Linked DNA regions of Halorhodospira halophila SL1. The protein of the gene in region 1 interacts with the protein of each later gene in a pairwise test. Links are inferred from orthologs where the notes say so. Each region holds a gene or a part of one and is shown on either strand. Other genes may lie near its edges. The genes, in order: eno and rpe.

The links.
Region 2: the proteins of eno (region 1) and rpe interact in binary tests that used the Escherichia coli proteins (3 or more experiments, as listed by UniProt). The link is inferred for Halorhodospira halophila SL1 from one-to-one orthologs.

The regions. Positions count from the first base shown.
Region 1 is NC_008789.1:1,547,195-1,550,191, reverse strand. It holds eno (phosphopyruvate hydratase), read left to right. Parts: upstream 1-854; coding sequence 855-2,141; downstream 2,142-2,997. Other genes in the region: ispD (2-C-methyl-D-erythritol 4-phosphate cytidylyltransferase), read left to right, coding at 2,453-2,997; ftsB (cell division protein FtsB), read left to right, coding at 2,181-2,453; kdsA (3-deoxy-8-phosphooctulonate synthase), read left to right, coding at 3-839; HHAL_RS07280 (CTP synthase), read left to right, coding at 1-16. UniProt on the Escherichia coli protein: Catalyzes the reversible conversion of 2-phosphoglycerate (2-PG) into phosphoenolpyruvate (PEP). It is essential for the degradation of carbohydrates via glycolysis.
Region 2 is NC_008789.1:1,128,969-1,139,919, reverse strand. Bases 3,934-6,868 are described here. They hold rpe (ribulose-phosphate 3-epimerase), read right to left. Parts: upstream 5,774-6,868; coding sequence 5,093-5,773; downstream 3,934-5,092. Other genes in these bases: HHAL_RS05345 (LysR family transcriptional regulator), read right to left, coding at 5,872-6,828; HHAL_RS05355 (phosphoribulokinase), read right to left, coding at 4,158-5,045; HHAL_RS05360 (hypothetical protein), read left to right, coding at 3,934-4,056. Outside these bases: aroE (shikimate dehydrogenase), read right to left, coding at 1-646; HHAL_RS05375 (inorganic phosphate transporter), read right to left, coding at 662-1,912; HHAL_RS05370 (TIGR00153 family protein), read right to left, coding at 1,916-2,590; hemB (porphobilinogen synthase), read right to left, coding at 2,595-3,644; more of HHAL_RS05360, read left to right, coding at 3,811-3,933; HHAL_RS05340 (form I ribulose bisphosphate carboxylase large subunit), read left to right, coding at 7,027-8,448; HHAL_RS05335 (ribulose bisphosphate carboxylase small subunit), read left to right, coding at 8,468-8,827; HHAL_RS05330 (CbbQ/NirQ/NorQ/GpvN family protein), read left to right, coding at 9,006-9,812; HHAL_RS05325 (nitric oxide reductase activation protein NorD), read left to right, coding at 9,853-10,951. UniProt on the Escherichia coli protein: Catalyzes the reversible epimerization of D-ribulose 5-phosphate to D-xylulose 5-phosphate.

The DNA.
Region 1 (2,997 bases):
CCATGAGCAGCATTGAGCTCTGCGGTTTTCGGGCCGGCATCGAGCAGCCGCTGTTCCTGATCGCCGGCCCGTGCGTGGTCGAGTCCGAGGCGCTGGCCCTGGAGAGCGCCCTGGAGCTGCGTGATCTCTGCGCTGAGCTCGGGGTGCCGCTGATCTACAAATCCTCTTTCGACAAGGCCAACCGCTCATCGGCGCAGAGCTATCGTGGCCCCGGGATGGAGGCAGGTCTGCGCGTGCTGGAGCGCGTGCGCCGCGAGGTTGGGGTGCCCGTGGTCACCGATGTCCACGAGGATACCCCGCTCGACGAGGTGGCCTCGGTGGTCGATGTGCTCCAGACCCCCGCGTTCCTCTGCCGTCAGACCAACTTTATCCAGCGGGTGGCTGCCTGCGGGCTGCCAGTCAACCTGAAAAAGGGCCAGTTCCTTGCCCCTTGGGACATGACCCATGTCGTCGACAAGGCGCGCGCGACCGGCAATGAGCACATCCTGGTTTGCGAGCGCGGGGTGTCTTTCGGCTACAACAACCTGATCTCCGACATGCGGGCGCTGGCGGTGATGCGCCAGACCGGGGCGCCGGTGGTCTTCGACGCGACCCACTCGGTGCAGCTGCCCGGGGGGCAGGGCCACGCCTCGGGGGGGCAGCGGGAGTTCGTGCCCGTGCTGGCGCGCGCCGCGGTGGCCGCGGGCGTGTCGGGGCTGTTCATGGAAACCCATCCGGATCCCGATGCCGCGCTGTCCGATGGCCCCAATGCGTGGCCGCTGGATCGTATGCGCGAACTCCTCGCGACGCTGATCGCGCTGGATCGCGTCGTCAAGGAGCAGGGATTCGCCGAGCAATGAAGGAGCGACTGAATCATGGCGAACATCGAGCGTGTCATCGGCCGCGAGGTCCTCGACTCTCGCGGTAACCCGACCGTCGAGGCCGACGTCTGGCTGGACGACGGCAGCTTCGGTCGGGCCGCGGTGCCCTCCGGCGCCTCCACCGGGAGCCGTGAGGCGGTCGAGCTGCGTGACGGCGGGGGGCGTTACAACGGCAAGGGGGTGCGCACCGCGGTGGAGAACGTCAACACCACCATCCGCGAGGCGCTCCAGGGGGGGAGTGCCGACGATCAGGCCGCTCTGGACCGGCAGCTGATCGACCTCGACGGCAGCCCCAACAAGGACCGTCTTGGTGCCAACGCCATCCTCGCCGTATCCATGGCCGTCGCCCAGGCGGCAGCGCGCAGTCGCGGTCTGCCCCTCTATCGCCACCTGCAGCAGGAGGGGTCCGCTGCCCAGCTGCCGGCCCCGATGATGAACATCCTCAACGGTGGGGAGCACGCCGACAACAGCGTGGATATCCAGGAGTTCATGATCATGCCCATCGGGTTTGATCGGTTCTCCGAGGCGCTGCGCTGCGGTGCCGAGATCTTCCATGCGCTCAAAAAGGTCCTCCACGAGCGTGGGCTCTCCACTGCCGTGGGCGATGAAGGTGGCTTCGCCCCGGATCTGCCCTCCAACGAGGCGGCCCTGGAAGCCATCATCGAGGCCATTCAGCGCGCCGGCTATCAGGCCGGTGATCAGGTGGCCCTGGCTCTGGACGTGGCCAGCTCGGAACTCTATCGCGACGGTCGCTATCACCTCGCCTCGGAAGGGCGGGACTTCGACGCCGCCGGGTTCGCCGATTACCTGGCGCAGCTCGTCGATAAGTATCCGATCGTCTCCATCGAGGACGGCATGGATGAGTCGGACTGGGACGGCTGGAAGGTGCTGACCGAGCGCCTGGGTGGTCAGATTCAATTGGTGGGCGACGACCTGTTCGTCACCAACCCGCAGATTCTGCAGCAGGGGATCGACCGCGGCATCGCTAACTCCATCCTGATCAAGCTCAATCAGATCGGGACCGTGACCGAGACCCTGGAGGCGATCCGCATGGCCGACGAGGCCGGCTACACTTCGGTGGTTTCTCACCGCTCCGGGGAGACCGAGGATGTGGCGATCGCCGACCTGGCCGTGGCCACGCGGGCGACACAGATCAAGACCGGCTCGTTGTGCCGCTCCGATCGGGTGGCCAAGTACAACCAGCTGCTGCGGATCGAGCAGGAGCTCGGCGACGACGCCCGGTACGTGGGTCGAGACGCGCTGCGTCCTGAGCAGGGGTAGGTCAGTGATCGCCGCGTGGGGCCGTCCCAGGAGGGCGCCATGCGTTGGGTGAACGGGTTGCTCGCTGTGCTGCTGGTCCTCTTGCAGGCCCAGCTCTGGTTTGGGCAGGCCAGTATTCCCGGCTTGCTCGAACTGCGCGGTGCCGTGGCCACGCAGCAACAGCAGAACGAGCAGGCCGAGGCGCGCAACGAGGCGCTGGCGGCCGAGGTGGAGAATCTTAAGGAGAGCACCGAGGCCCTGGAGGAACGGGCCCGTTATGAACTCGGTATGATCCGGGACGACGAGGTCTTCTACCAGGTTGTGGAGGAGTAATGGGGCGCTACTGGGCGGTGATACCGGCGGCCGGTGTGGGCCGGCGTATGGGGGGCGGGGATCGCCCCAAACAGTATCGCCTGCTGCTGGGGCGGCCGGTGATCGGCTGGGCCCTGGAACGGCTGCTCGGTCACCCGAAGGTGGCCGGGGCCGTGGTGGCGTTGGCCGCCGACGACCCCCACTGGGACGCCCTGGGACTGGACAGGCAGGTGGCGGGGAAACCCGTGCACCGCGTGGAAGGGGGGGCAGAGCGGCGTGATTCGGTTCGGGCCGCGCTGGCCTACCTGGGCGGGATCGCCAACCCCGAGGATCGGGTGCTGGTCCACGACGCCGTACGGCCGTGCCTGAGTGCGGCCGAACTGGACCGACTGATCGACGAGGGGGGGGCAGCCGTCGACGGCGCCCTGCTGGCGACCCCGGTCCGCGATACCCTCAAGCGCGCCGATGGCGACTGCGTCGGTGCCACCGTCTCCCGGGAGGGGCTGTGGCAGGCCCAGACGCCTCAGCTTTTCCCGCTGCGGCGTCTGTCGGCGGCGCTGGACGC
Region 2 (10,951 bases), 410 kb from region 1 along the record:
CGTAAACCAGATCGTAGGCCGTGGCGCCGGGGGCGAGGAGGTCGTCGGGCAGTGGCGGCATCTCGCCCTGTAGTCCGGCGGCCGTGGTGTTGATGACCACCTCGAAGCGTTCCCCGGCGAGTACATCGAAGCCGCAGGCACGGATCCGGTGGTCGTTGCCGGCCAGTGCCTCGGCTCGGTCCACTGTGCGATTGGCGATCACCACTGTCCGCGGGTCTTCACCGAGCAGGTCGTGCAGCACCCCCCGGGCGGCGCCGCCGGCGCCGAGCAGGAGCAGCCGTCGGCCGGCCAGGTCGATGCCGTGGTTGGTCTGCAGGTCGCGCAGCAGGCCGATACCGTCGGTGTTGTCGCCAAAGTGCCGGCCGTCGGGCTCGGCGCGCAGGGTGTTCACGGCGCCGGCGGCCCGCGCCCGATCGCTGAGGGTATCGGCGAAGGTGTACGCCGCCCCCTTGAACGGCACGGTGACGTTGAGCCCGTGCCCCCCGCCGGCGAAGAACGCCTCGGCCACGGGGGCGAAGTGGTCCTCCGGGGCCCACAGGCGGTGGTAGTGCAGATCGGCACCCACCTCGGCGGCGAAGCGGGTGTGGATCTGTGGCGACTTGCTGTGGGCAATCGGGTTGCCGACGACGGCGTAGTGATCGCTCATGCGGTGTTTCCCGGTTTAGCCGAAGCTCCAGTAGAGCAGATAGAAGAAGATGACGGCCAGGATGCCGCCGGCGGGCAGGGTGACCAGCCACGACATGAACACTCCGGTCACCACCCGCAGGTCGATGGCGGCGAGACCGCGGGCCAGGCCGACGCCGAGCACGGCCCCCACCAGCGTGTGGGTGGTGGAGATAGGCAGGCCGATGCCCGAGGCGGTGACCACGGTCCCGGCGGTGGCCAGGTTGCAGGCGAACCCGCGGCTTGGGGTCAACTGCGTGATGTTCTTGCCGACGGTGGCGATGACGTGGCGGCCGAGCATGAGCAGGCCGGCGACGATGCCCACGGCGCCCAGGACCAGGATCCAGATGGGTACCGGCGCCTCGGCCTGGATCTCGCCGCTGGTCACCGTGGCCACCACCGCGGCGACCGGGCCGACGGCGTTGGCTACGTCGTTGGAGCCATGGGCGAAGGCCATGGCGCAGGCGGTGATGATCATCAGCACGGCGAAGACCCGCTCGACGTTGCGGAACTGGTAGCGCCGGTGTGGGCGCTCATCGAACCGGGTGCGGTGGATGGCCACCTTGCCGGCCCACGCCATGGCCAGGCCAATACCCAGGGACAGCGACAGATTGGTGGTGAAGCCCAGGTCCAGCCCGATGTGCTGCAGCCCCCGGAAGAGGGTGATCACGGAGACAAAGAAGCCAGTGAGGAAGATATAGAATGGCACCCACTTCTTGGCCGCCTCAAGGGGGTGGCGGCGGTCGAGCACCAGCACCTGCACGGAGCGGAACAGTGCGAAACTGACGACTGCGGCGATCAGCGGCGAGGTCACCCAGCTGGCTGCCACCTGCCCGACGGCCGGCCAGTGGATGGCGCCCCAGCCGAGCCCGGCGATGCCGAAGCCCACCAGAGCGCCGATGATCGAGTGCGTGGTGGATACCGGCCACCCCCGCCAGGACGCCACCAGCAGCCAGCAGCCGGCAGCGGCAAGGGCGGCCAGCATGCCGAAGACGAGGATCTCCTCCTCGCCGACCAGGGACGAGGTGTCGACGATCCCGCCACGCACGGTGGCGGCCACCGCGCCACCGGCGAGCACCGCACCGGCGAACTCGAAGATGGCGGCGATCACCACCGCCTGGCGGATGGTCAGCGCCCGCGAGCCCACCGAGGTGGCCATGGCATTGGCTACGTCGTTGGCGCCGATGCCCCACGCCATAAACAAGCCAAACGCAGCGGCGAGGAACAGGTAGACGACCGCGTATTCCATGCCTCAGCGTGCGAGCAGGATCTGGAACCGTGCGCCGGTCTGTTGCGCACGATCGGCCAGGGTGCCCAGAGCCTCGATGATCTGGTAGAGGAACATGACGTCCACCGGGTAGAGGTCGCGCTCGATCTCGAACAGCTGCGAGCGCAGCTGGACCTGCATGCGATCGGTCTCTGCTTCGACGTCGTCGAGTTTTTCCAGCAGGCTCTCGACGATCTCCAGTTCCGCACCGCGGAAGCCAGCCTCGACCAGTTCGTCGAGTTCGCGCACCGAGGCCTTAGCCTGGCGTGCCGCCTCGATGCCCTGGTCGAGCAGGCCGAGGGTGGCCTCGATCAGGGCCGATGGCCACTGCATCTGGCGGCCGATCATCAGCCCGGCGATGTCCTTGCTCTTATTGGCGATACGGTCCTGGGCGCGCAGCAGCTCTAGGAAGTCGCGCCGGTCCCAGGGCATGAACAGGTCCGGGGGGAGGTGGGCGCGGATCTCCTTCTTCAGCCGATCCGCCTCGTGCTCGTGGTGGACGATCTGGCGGTGGGCGTCGCGCATGCGCTGCACGTCGCCCACCGCCGAGGCCCGGAAAAGCTCCGGCAGCACCTCCACGCAGTCGACCACCTCGGCCATGTGCTGCTGCAGAGGGGCGACCGGTGAGGAGCCGAAGATCCGGGCGAAGTAACTTTTCAATGTATCAGCCCTCTTCCCGGAGCCACTCGGCCGCCGCCCGCGCGTGGTAGGTCAGGATGCCGTCGGCACCGGCACGGCGCAGCGACATCAGCGCCTCGAGGACGCATTCGCGCTCGTCGAGCCAGCCGTTCTGGGCGGCGGCCTTCAGCATGGAGTACTCGCCGCTGACCTGGTAGGCGAAGGTCGGGACGCCGAATTCGTCCTTGATCCGCCGGATCACGTCCAGGTAGGGCAGGCCCGGCTTGACCATGAACATATCGGCCCCTTCCTGCAGGTCGAGGGCTACCTCGTGCAGGGCTTCGTCGCTGTTGCCCGGGTCCATCTGGTAACTGTCCTTGCCGGGGCCGGCCACGCCGCTGCCGAGGTTGTCGGACGACCCCACCGCATCGCGGAACGGACCGTAGTAGCAGGAGGCGTACTTGGCCGCGTAGGAGAGGATGCGCACGTTGCGGTGGTCGTGGGACTCCAGCGCGCTGCGGATGGCGCCTATGCGGCCGTCCATCATGTCCGACGGGCCGACCACGTCGGCACCGGCCTCGGCGTGGGACAGCGCCTGGCGGACCAAGACCTCGACGGTCTCCTCGTTCATGACGTACCCGGTCTCGTCGATGAGACCGTCCTGCCCGTGGCTGGTGAACGGGTCCAGGGCGACGTCGGTCATGACGCCCATCTCGGGGACCGCGTCCTTGACCGCGCGCACGGCGCGCTGGGCGATGCCGCTCGGGTTGTAGGCCTCCCGCGCATCCTCGCTCTTCACCTCGGCCGGGGTGACCGGGAAGATGGCGATCAGCGGGATACCAAGTGCGTGCAGTTCCCGGGCCTCGTGAACCAACCGATCGATGGTCATGCGCTCGACACCGGGCATGGAGGGCACCGGCTCGGTGCGGTCCTCACCGTCGAGGACGAAGACCGGCTGGATCAGGTCCTCTGGGCCGAGTCGGGTCTCCCGCATGAGCCGGCGGGAGAAGGCGTCGCGGCGCATCCGGCGAGGGCGCCGTAAGGGGTAGCCGCCATTGAACTGCGGTTGGGAGCTCCGTGTCACGACCGCCTCCATTGTTTCACGCTGCCTTCGAAGGCCTTGATTATGCCCGCTCCCCCGGCCGTGCCCAAGGGTCCGGTCCCGGGGAACTTGACGCAGTGGCCGGGTGTCAGTGTGGTTGAGGCGTGAACAGCCGATTCACCTCGATTGATTCCAAATCGCCATAGAGAGGAGAGGGTTGATGCGTAAGCTTGCGACTATCCTGGGGATCCTGACCGTCGCTGGCGGACTCACGCTGGCGGGCTGCGGCGGCGGTGACGATTTCGAGGAGCTCGACGAGTTCGAGGAGATGCCGGAGGGTGATGAGCCGGCACCCATGGATGAAGACGAGGCCTTCGACGAAGACTTCGAGGATAACTTCGACGACGATTTTGACGACGGCTTCGAGGATGACTTCGGCGACGAGGATCTCGAAGAGGAGTTCTAAGTCGTGATGGCCCGGGCCAGCGGGTCAGGCGTACGTAAAGAGGGGGGTGCCACGCGGTGGCACCCCCCTCTTTTTGCTTCATTGAGGTGGGCTGCTACCGTCTAACGGGTGCCCTTGAGCTTGCGGCTGCGCTCGACAAACTCGTGGATGATCGGCGTCATGATCAGCTCCATGGCGAAGCCGGTCTTCCCGCCGGGGACCACCATGGTGTTGCGCCGGGACATGAACGAGTCCGGGATCATGTTCAGCAGGTACGGGAAGTCGATCCCGAAGCGCTCCGGCTGACGGAAGCGGATCACCGTGAAGGACTCGTCCGGTGTCGGCACGTCCCGGGCAATGAACGGGTTGGAGGTGTCCACCGTGGGTACGCGCTGGAAGTTGATGTCCGTCCGCGAGAACTGCGGCGTAACGTAGTTCACGTAGTCCGGCATGCGCCGCAGGATGGTGTCCACGGTTTTCTCCGCCGTGTAGCCGCGCTCGGCGCCGTCGCGGTGGATCTTCTGGATCCACTCCAGGTTGACGATGGGCACCACGCCGACGAGCAGGTCCACGTGCTGTGCGACGTTGTGCTCCTCGGTCACCACGCCGCCGTGCAGCCCCTCGTAGAACAGCAGGTCGCTGTCCTGGCCGGCGTCCTCCCAGTCGGTGAACTCGCCGGGCTGCAGGCCGTAGGGCTCCGCCTCCTCGTCGCTGTGGAGATACTTGCGGCGCCGACAGATCCCTTCCTGGCCGTAGCGGTGGAAGGAGTTCTCGAGTTCACCGAAGACGTTGGCCTCGGGCCCGAAGTGGCTCAGGTTGCGTCCCTCCTCGGCGGCTCGGGCCAGCTGGTCACGCATCTCCTGGCGGTTGAAGCGGTGGAAGGCGTCGCCCTCGATCACCACCGGGGTGACCTGCTCACGGCGGAAGATGTGCTCGAAGGCGTTCTTGACGGTGCTGGTCCCTGCCCCGGAGGAGCCTGTGACCGCGATGATGGGATGCTTCTCGGACATGGCTTGACCCTCTTGCTCGCTTACTGAAGATTCCCTTGGACGCGAGCTCAGCCGGCGCGGTGCGCAGCCTCGAGCTCCTTGCGCATATCGGCAATGGCCTGGCCGTAATCGTCGGCGCCAAAGACCGCCGAGCCGGCCACGAAGGTGTCTGCGCCGGCCTCGGCCACCTGACGGATGTTCTCGGCCTTGATCCCGCCGTCGACCTCGAGACGGGCCCCGGGGTTCAGCTCGTCGATCAGTCGCCGGGCTTCGCGGATCTTGTCGACGGTTCCGGGGATGAACTTCTGCCCCCCGAAGCCGGGGTTGACCGACATCAGCAGCACCATGTCGACCTTGTCCGCGACATAGCGCAGGCAATCGAGCGGCGTGGCCGGGTTGAACACCAGGCCGGCCTTGCAGCCGTGCTCGCGGATCAGGCTCAGGGAGCGGTCGACGTGCTCGCTGGCCTCCGGGTGGAAGGTGATCCAGTCGGCACCGGCCGCGGCGAAGTCCGGGATGATTCGGTCCACCGGCTTGATCATCAGGTGCACGTCGATGGGCGCGGTGATGCCGTGATCGCGCAGCGCCTGGCAGACCAGCGGGCCGATGGTCAGGTTGGGGACGTAGTGGTTGTCCATGACGTCGAAGTGGATGACGTCGGCGCCGGCCTGGAGCACGGCGTTGACCTCATCGCCCAGGCGGGCGAAGTCGGCGGACAGGATGGACGGTGCGATCCACGGCTTGTTCATGGGTACTCCTCCCGGCTTGAACCCAGGGCGCCACGGCAACCTAAGGCCGGGGCGCCCCGTGGGGAACTAAGGATTGATGATTATTGGAATAAACGGGCTCACGGAACGGCCTGCAGCGGTGGTTCCTGCGGGGGCGCGACGCCCGGGGTCTCGGGGACCTGCCAGTGCCGGTGGGCCTCGTCGAGGATGAACTGGCGGAATGCCTCGGCGGCCGGCGACAGGCGCTTGCCCGAGCGGTGTACCAGGTACCACTGCCGCTCCAGGGGGAAGCCCTCCACGTTGAGCACGCGTAGGCGGCCCAGCTCCAGCTCCAGGGCCACCGTGTGGATCGAGACGACGCCGAGGCCGAGTCCGGCCTGTACCGACTGTTTGATGGCCTCGTTGGAGCTCATCTCCAGCCCGCCGCGCAGGTTCATGCCGCGCTCCTCGAGCACGCGCTGTACGGCGTTGCGGGTGCCCGAACCCTGCTCGCGGAGCACGAAGAGTTCGTCCTGCAGGCGCTCGAGCGGAATCGGTGAACCGTCGGCCAGCGGGTGGTCTGGCGCGGCGATGATCACCAGCGGGTTGGGCATGAAGGCCTCGGCGGCGACGTCCAGCCCCTCGGGGGGGCGGCCCATGACGGCCAGATCCATTTCGTTGTCTTGGATGCGGCGGATGACTCCCTCCCGGTTGGTGACCTCCAGCTGGAAGGTCACGCCCGGCTGGCGCCGGGTGAAGGCGGCGAGCAGATCGGTGGCGAAGTAGTTGGCGGTCGAGGCCACCGTCAGCCGCAGGCGCCCGCTGTTGAGCCCGCGCAGGGCCTCGAGGCCGTCGGCAAGCTCGCGCAGCTCGGCGGAGATGCGTTGAGCATAGCGCCGCACCTCCTCCCCCGCCTCGGTGAGGTAGATTCGTTTACCGATCTGCTCGAACAGTGGCAGCCCGACCTGTTGCTCGAGCTGTTTGATCTGCATGGAGACCGCCGGTTGCGTGAGATAGAGCTCCTCGGCGGCGCGCGTGAAACTGAGGTGTCGGGCTACAGACTCGAACACCTGTAGCTGCCGTAGTGTGATGTTCATCCTCCTGGGCCTCCCCCTCGGCTTGTTAATAATTGAAAGCTTATCCAAATAGCAAAAACAATTTCTTTTTCTTCTTGAGTGGCAAGGCTATGCTGTCACGAGACATGCCGCAAGGGGCATCGAGAAGGACCGGCGCTGCAGGGAAGGCCCCGGGGGCGTGTTTGGACTTAAAAGCAGAAACGCTTGAGGAGAGGATCGATGGCTAGCAAGACGTACACCGCGGGCGTCAAGGACTATCGGGAGACCTACTGGGAGCCCGATTACAAGATCAAGGATAGCGACCTGTTGGCCGTGTTCAAGGTGACGCCGCAGCCCGGCGTAGACCGCGAGGAGGCTGCCGCTGCGGTCGCGGCCGAGTCCTCTACCGGCACCTGGACCACGGTCTGGACCGACCTGCTCACCGACCTGGAGCACTATAAGGGCCGCGCCTACAAGGTCGAGGACGTGCCGGGCGACGACGAGGCCTTCTACGCCTTCATCGCTTACCCCATCGACCTCTTCGAAGAGGGTTCGATTGTTAACGTGTTCACCTCTCTGGTGGGCAACGTCTTCGGTTTCAAGGCCGTGCGCGCCCTGCGCCTGGAAGATGTGCGCTTCCCGCTGCACTTTGTGATGACCTGCCCCGGGCCGCCGAACGGCATCCAGGTCGAGCGGGACAAGATGAACAAGTACGGCCGCCCGCTGCTCGGCTGCACCATCAAGCCGAAGCTCGGCCTCTCCGCCAAGAACTACGGCCGTGCCGTCTACGAGTGCCTGCGCGGCGGTCTCGACTTCACCAAGGACGACGAGAACGTTAACTCCCAGCCGTTCATGCGCTGGCGGGATCGCTTCGAGTTCGTCATGGAGGCGATCCAGAAGGCCGAGGAGGAGACCGGCGAGCGCAAGGGCCACTACCTCAACGTCACCGCCCCGACGCCGGAGGAGATGTACAAGCGTGCCGAGTTCGCCAAGGAGCTGGGCGCACCGATCATCATGCACGACTACATTACCGCCGGCTTCTGCGCCCACCAGGGCCTGGCCAACTGGTGCCGGGACAACGGCATGCTGCTGCACATCCACCGCGCCATGCACGCCGTGCTCGACCGCAACCCGAACCACGGCATCCACTTCCGGGTCCTGACCAAGATCCTGCGCCTGATGGGCGGCGACCAGCTGCACACCGGCACGGTGGTCGGCAAGCTCGAGGGCGACCGCCAGTCGACGCTGGGCTGGATCGATCTGCTGCGCAAGCCCTACATCGAGGAGGACCGCTCCCGCGGCCTGTTCTTCGACCAGGACTGGGGTGCGATGCCCGGGGCCTTCGCCGTCGCCTCCGGCGGCATCCACGTCTGGCACATGCCGGCGCTGCTGTCGATCTTCGGCGACGACGCGGTCTTCCAGTTCGGTGGCGGCACGCTGGGCCACCCGTGGGGCAATGCCGCCGGCGCTGCGGCCAACCGCGTGGCCCTGGAGGCCTGCGTCAAGGCGCGCAACGAGGGGCGTGAGCTCGAGAAGGAGGGCAAGGAGATCCTCACCGAGGCCGCCAAGTCGAGCCCCGAGCTCAAGGCCGCCATGGAGACCTGGAAGGAGATCAAGTTCGAGTTCGACACCGTGGACAAGCTGGACACGGCGCACCGGTAAAGGGGAAGGAGACTGAGCAATGAGTGAGATCCAGGATTACAACTCCAAGCTGTCCGATCCGAACAGCCGTCGCTTCGAGACCTTCTCCTACCTGCCGGAGATGAGCGACGCCGACGTCCGCAAGCAGGTCCAGTACATCGTCGACCAGGGCTGGAACCCGGCTATCGAGCACACCGAGCCGGAAAACGCCTTCGACCACTACTGGTACATGTGGAAGCTGCCGATGTTCGGGGAGACCGATGTGGACGCCATCCTCAAGGAGGCCGAGGCGTGCCATAAGGCGCACCCGGAGCACCACGTGCGCCTGATCGGTTACGACAACTACCGGCAGACGCAGGGCACGGCGATGGTGATCTATCGGGGGCCCATCGACGCCTAGCGGTGACGCGGTCCCGGGCCGCCGCCCGCTCCTCGGGGCGGGCGGCGGCACCGGCGGCTGATTCAGCCACCGCTTTTCGCATGGTGTCCGGGTTCGTCCACGGAGGGATGGACAACGCACCCCGCACGGGGCGCGGCCCGGTCACTATCCGAAAAGCCAGTACCCGAGCGGAGGGGCGATGACCGAGCACGATGTAGACCAGTATCGCGTCACGGAAGCGCCGTACTACCGGCCGGTGACCGACGAGGTCGACCTCTACGAGGCTGCCTATCAGGCCCGCATGCCCGTCATGCTGAAGGGGCCGACCGGCTGTGGTAAGTCGCGCTTTGTCGAGTACATGGCCTGGAAGCTGGGGCGTCCCTTGGTCACGGTGGCGTGTAACGAGGACATGACCGCCGCCGATCTGGTCGGGCGCTACCTGCTCGATGCCAACGGGACCCGCTGGCAGGACGGGCCGCTGACCACCGCGGCACGCATCGGCGCCATCTGCTACCTCGACGAGGTGGTCGAGGCGCGCCAGGACACCACCGTGGTGATCCACCCGCTCACCGACCACCGGCGCACCCTGCCGCTGGAGAAGAAGGGCGAGCTGGTGCACGCCCACTCCGATTTCCACCTGGTGATCTCCTACAACCCCGGCTACCAGTCGTTGATGAAGGACCTGAAGCAGTCCACCAAGCAGCGCTTCGGGGCCCTGGACTTCGACTACCCGGAGGCCGCCGCCGAGGCGGAGATCGTCGCCCACGAGTCCGGCGTCGATAGCGACGTGGCCGACAAGCTGGTGCAGATCGCCCACCGCGCCCGCAACCTTAAAGGTCACGGGCTCGATGAGGGGATCTCCACGCGCCTGCTGGTCTACGCCGGCAACCTCATCGCCAAGGGCATCGAGCCGCGCTCGGCCTGCACCATGTCGCTGGTCCGGCCGCTGACCGACGATCCGGACATGCGCGAGACGCTGGATCAGGCGGTGGCGACCTACTTCTGAACAGCCGGGTGATCACCCGGGGGCAGTGCGGGAGATTGCGATGACGGTGCGTCTCGAGGACTACCGCGAGACCCTGGTGGCGGCGGATCCGCGGATCGCCGAGACCCTGGAGGCGAGCTTCGCCGAGGCGTCGCGGGTGATGTCGCCGCGGGGGTTGCACAACTACCTGGAGGGTGCGCGGGCCCTGGCCGAACTCGGCCGCGGTGCCGACCTGGTCATCGGTTATCTGGAGGCGATGCCGGCGGTGGCCAAGGAGGTCGGTGAGGACGTCCTGCCCGAGGTGGTCACCGCCGCCATGAAGCTCTCCTCCATGGTCAGCGGCCAGGTGATCGCCCTGCTGCTGGCCGGGCTGCCCACGGCCGCGCGGCGGCTCGGCGATCCGGACTTGCTGCGCCAGTTCCTCAACCTGGTCCATCAGCTCTCGGCCAAGGCCCCGCGCGGCCTGCGGCCGATGCTCGAGAACCTCGACGAGCTCTTCACCAAGCTGACCCTCGGCGGATTCCGACGCTGGGCGCTGTGGGGGGCCCAGGCCCACGCCCGCGACTTCGAGCAGCAGCGGGGTTACTTTGGCCTGCAGACCGCCGACAGCCAGGCGATGCTCCAGCAGGAGCGCCGCGGCACCCTGCTGGTGGACAACCAGCGCAAACTCAACTTCTATCTGCGGGCCCTGTGGGCGCGTGACTTCTTCATGCGCCCGACCTCGGGCGACTTCGAGACCCGCGAGGGGTACAAGCCGTTCATCGAGCAGCGGGTGATCCACCTGCCCGATGCCTACGACGATTACCACGGACTGCCCGGCAAGGAGCTCTACCGAGCCGCGGCCGCCCACGCCGCCGCGCACCTGTTCTACACCACGGAGCCCTTGTCGCCGGAGATGCTCAATCCGGCGCAGATGGCCGTGATCGGTCTGATCGAGGATGCCCGGATCGAGGCGCTGGCCATCCACGAGTTTCCGGGGCTGCAGCGACTCTGGCAGCCCTTCCACCAGGCCCGGGCCAGGGAGCGCGCCGGCGAGGACCCGGACCCGGTGGTCGAGCGCCTGGAACGGGCCGCCCACGCCCTCATCGACCCGGAGTACGCCGACGAGGATCCCTGGGTGCAGCAGGTCCGCGAACTCTTCGCCTACCACTTCGCGGATC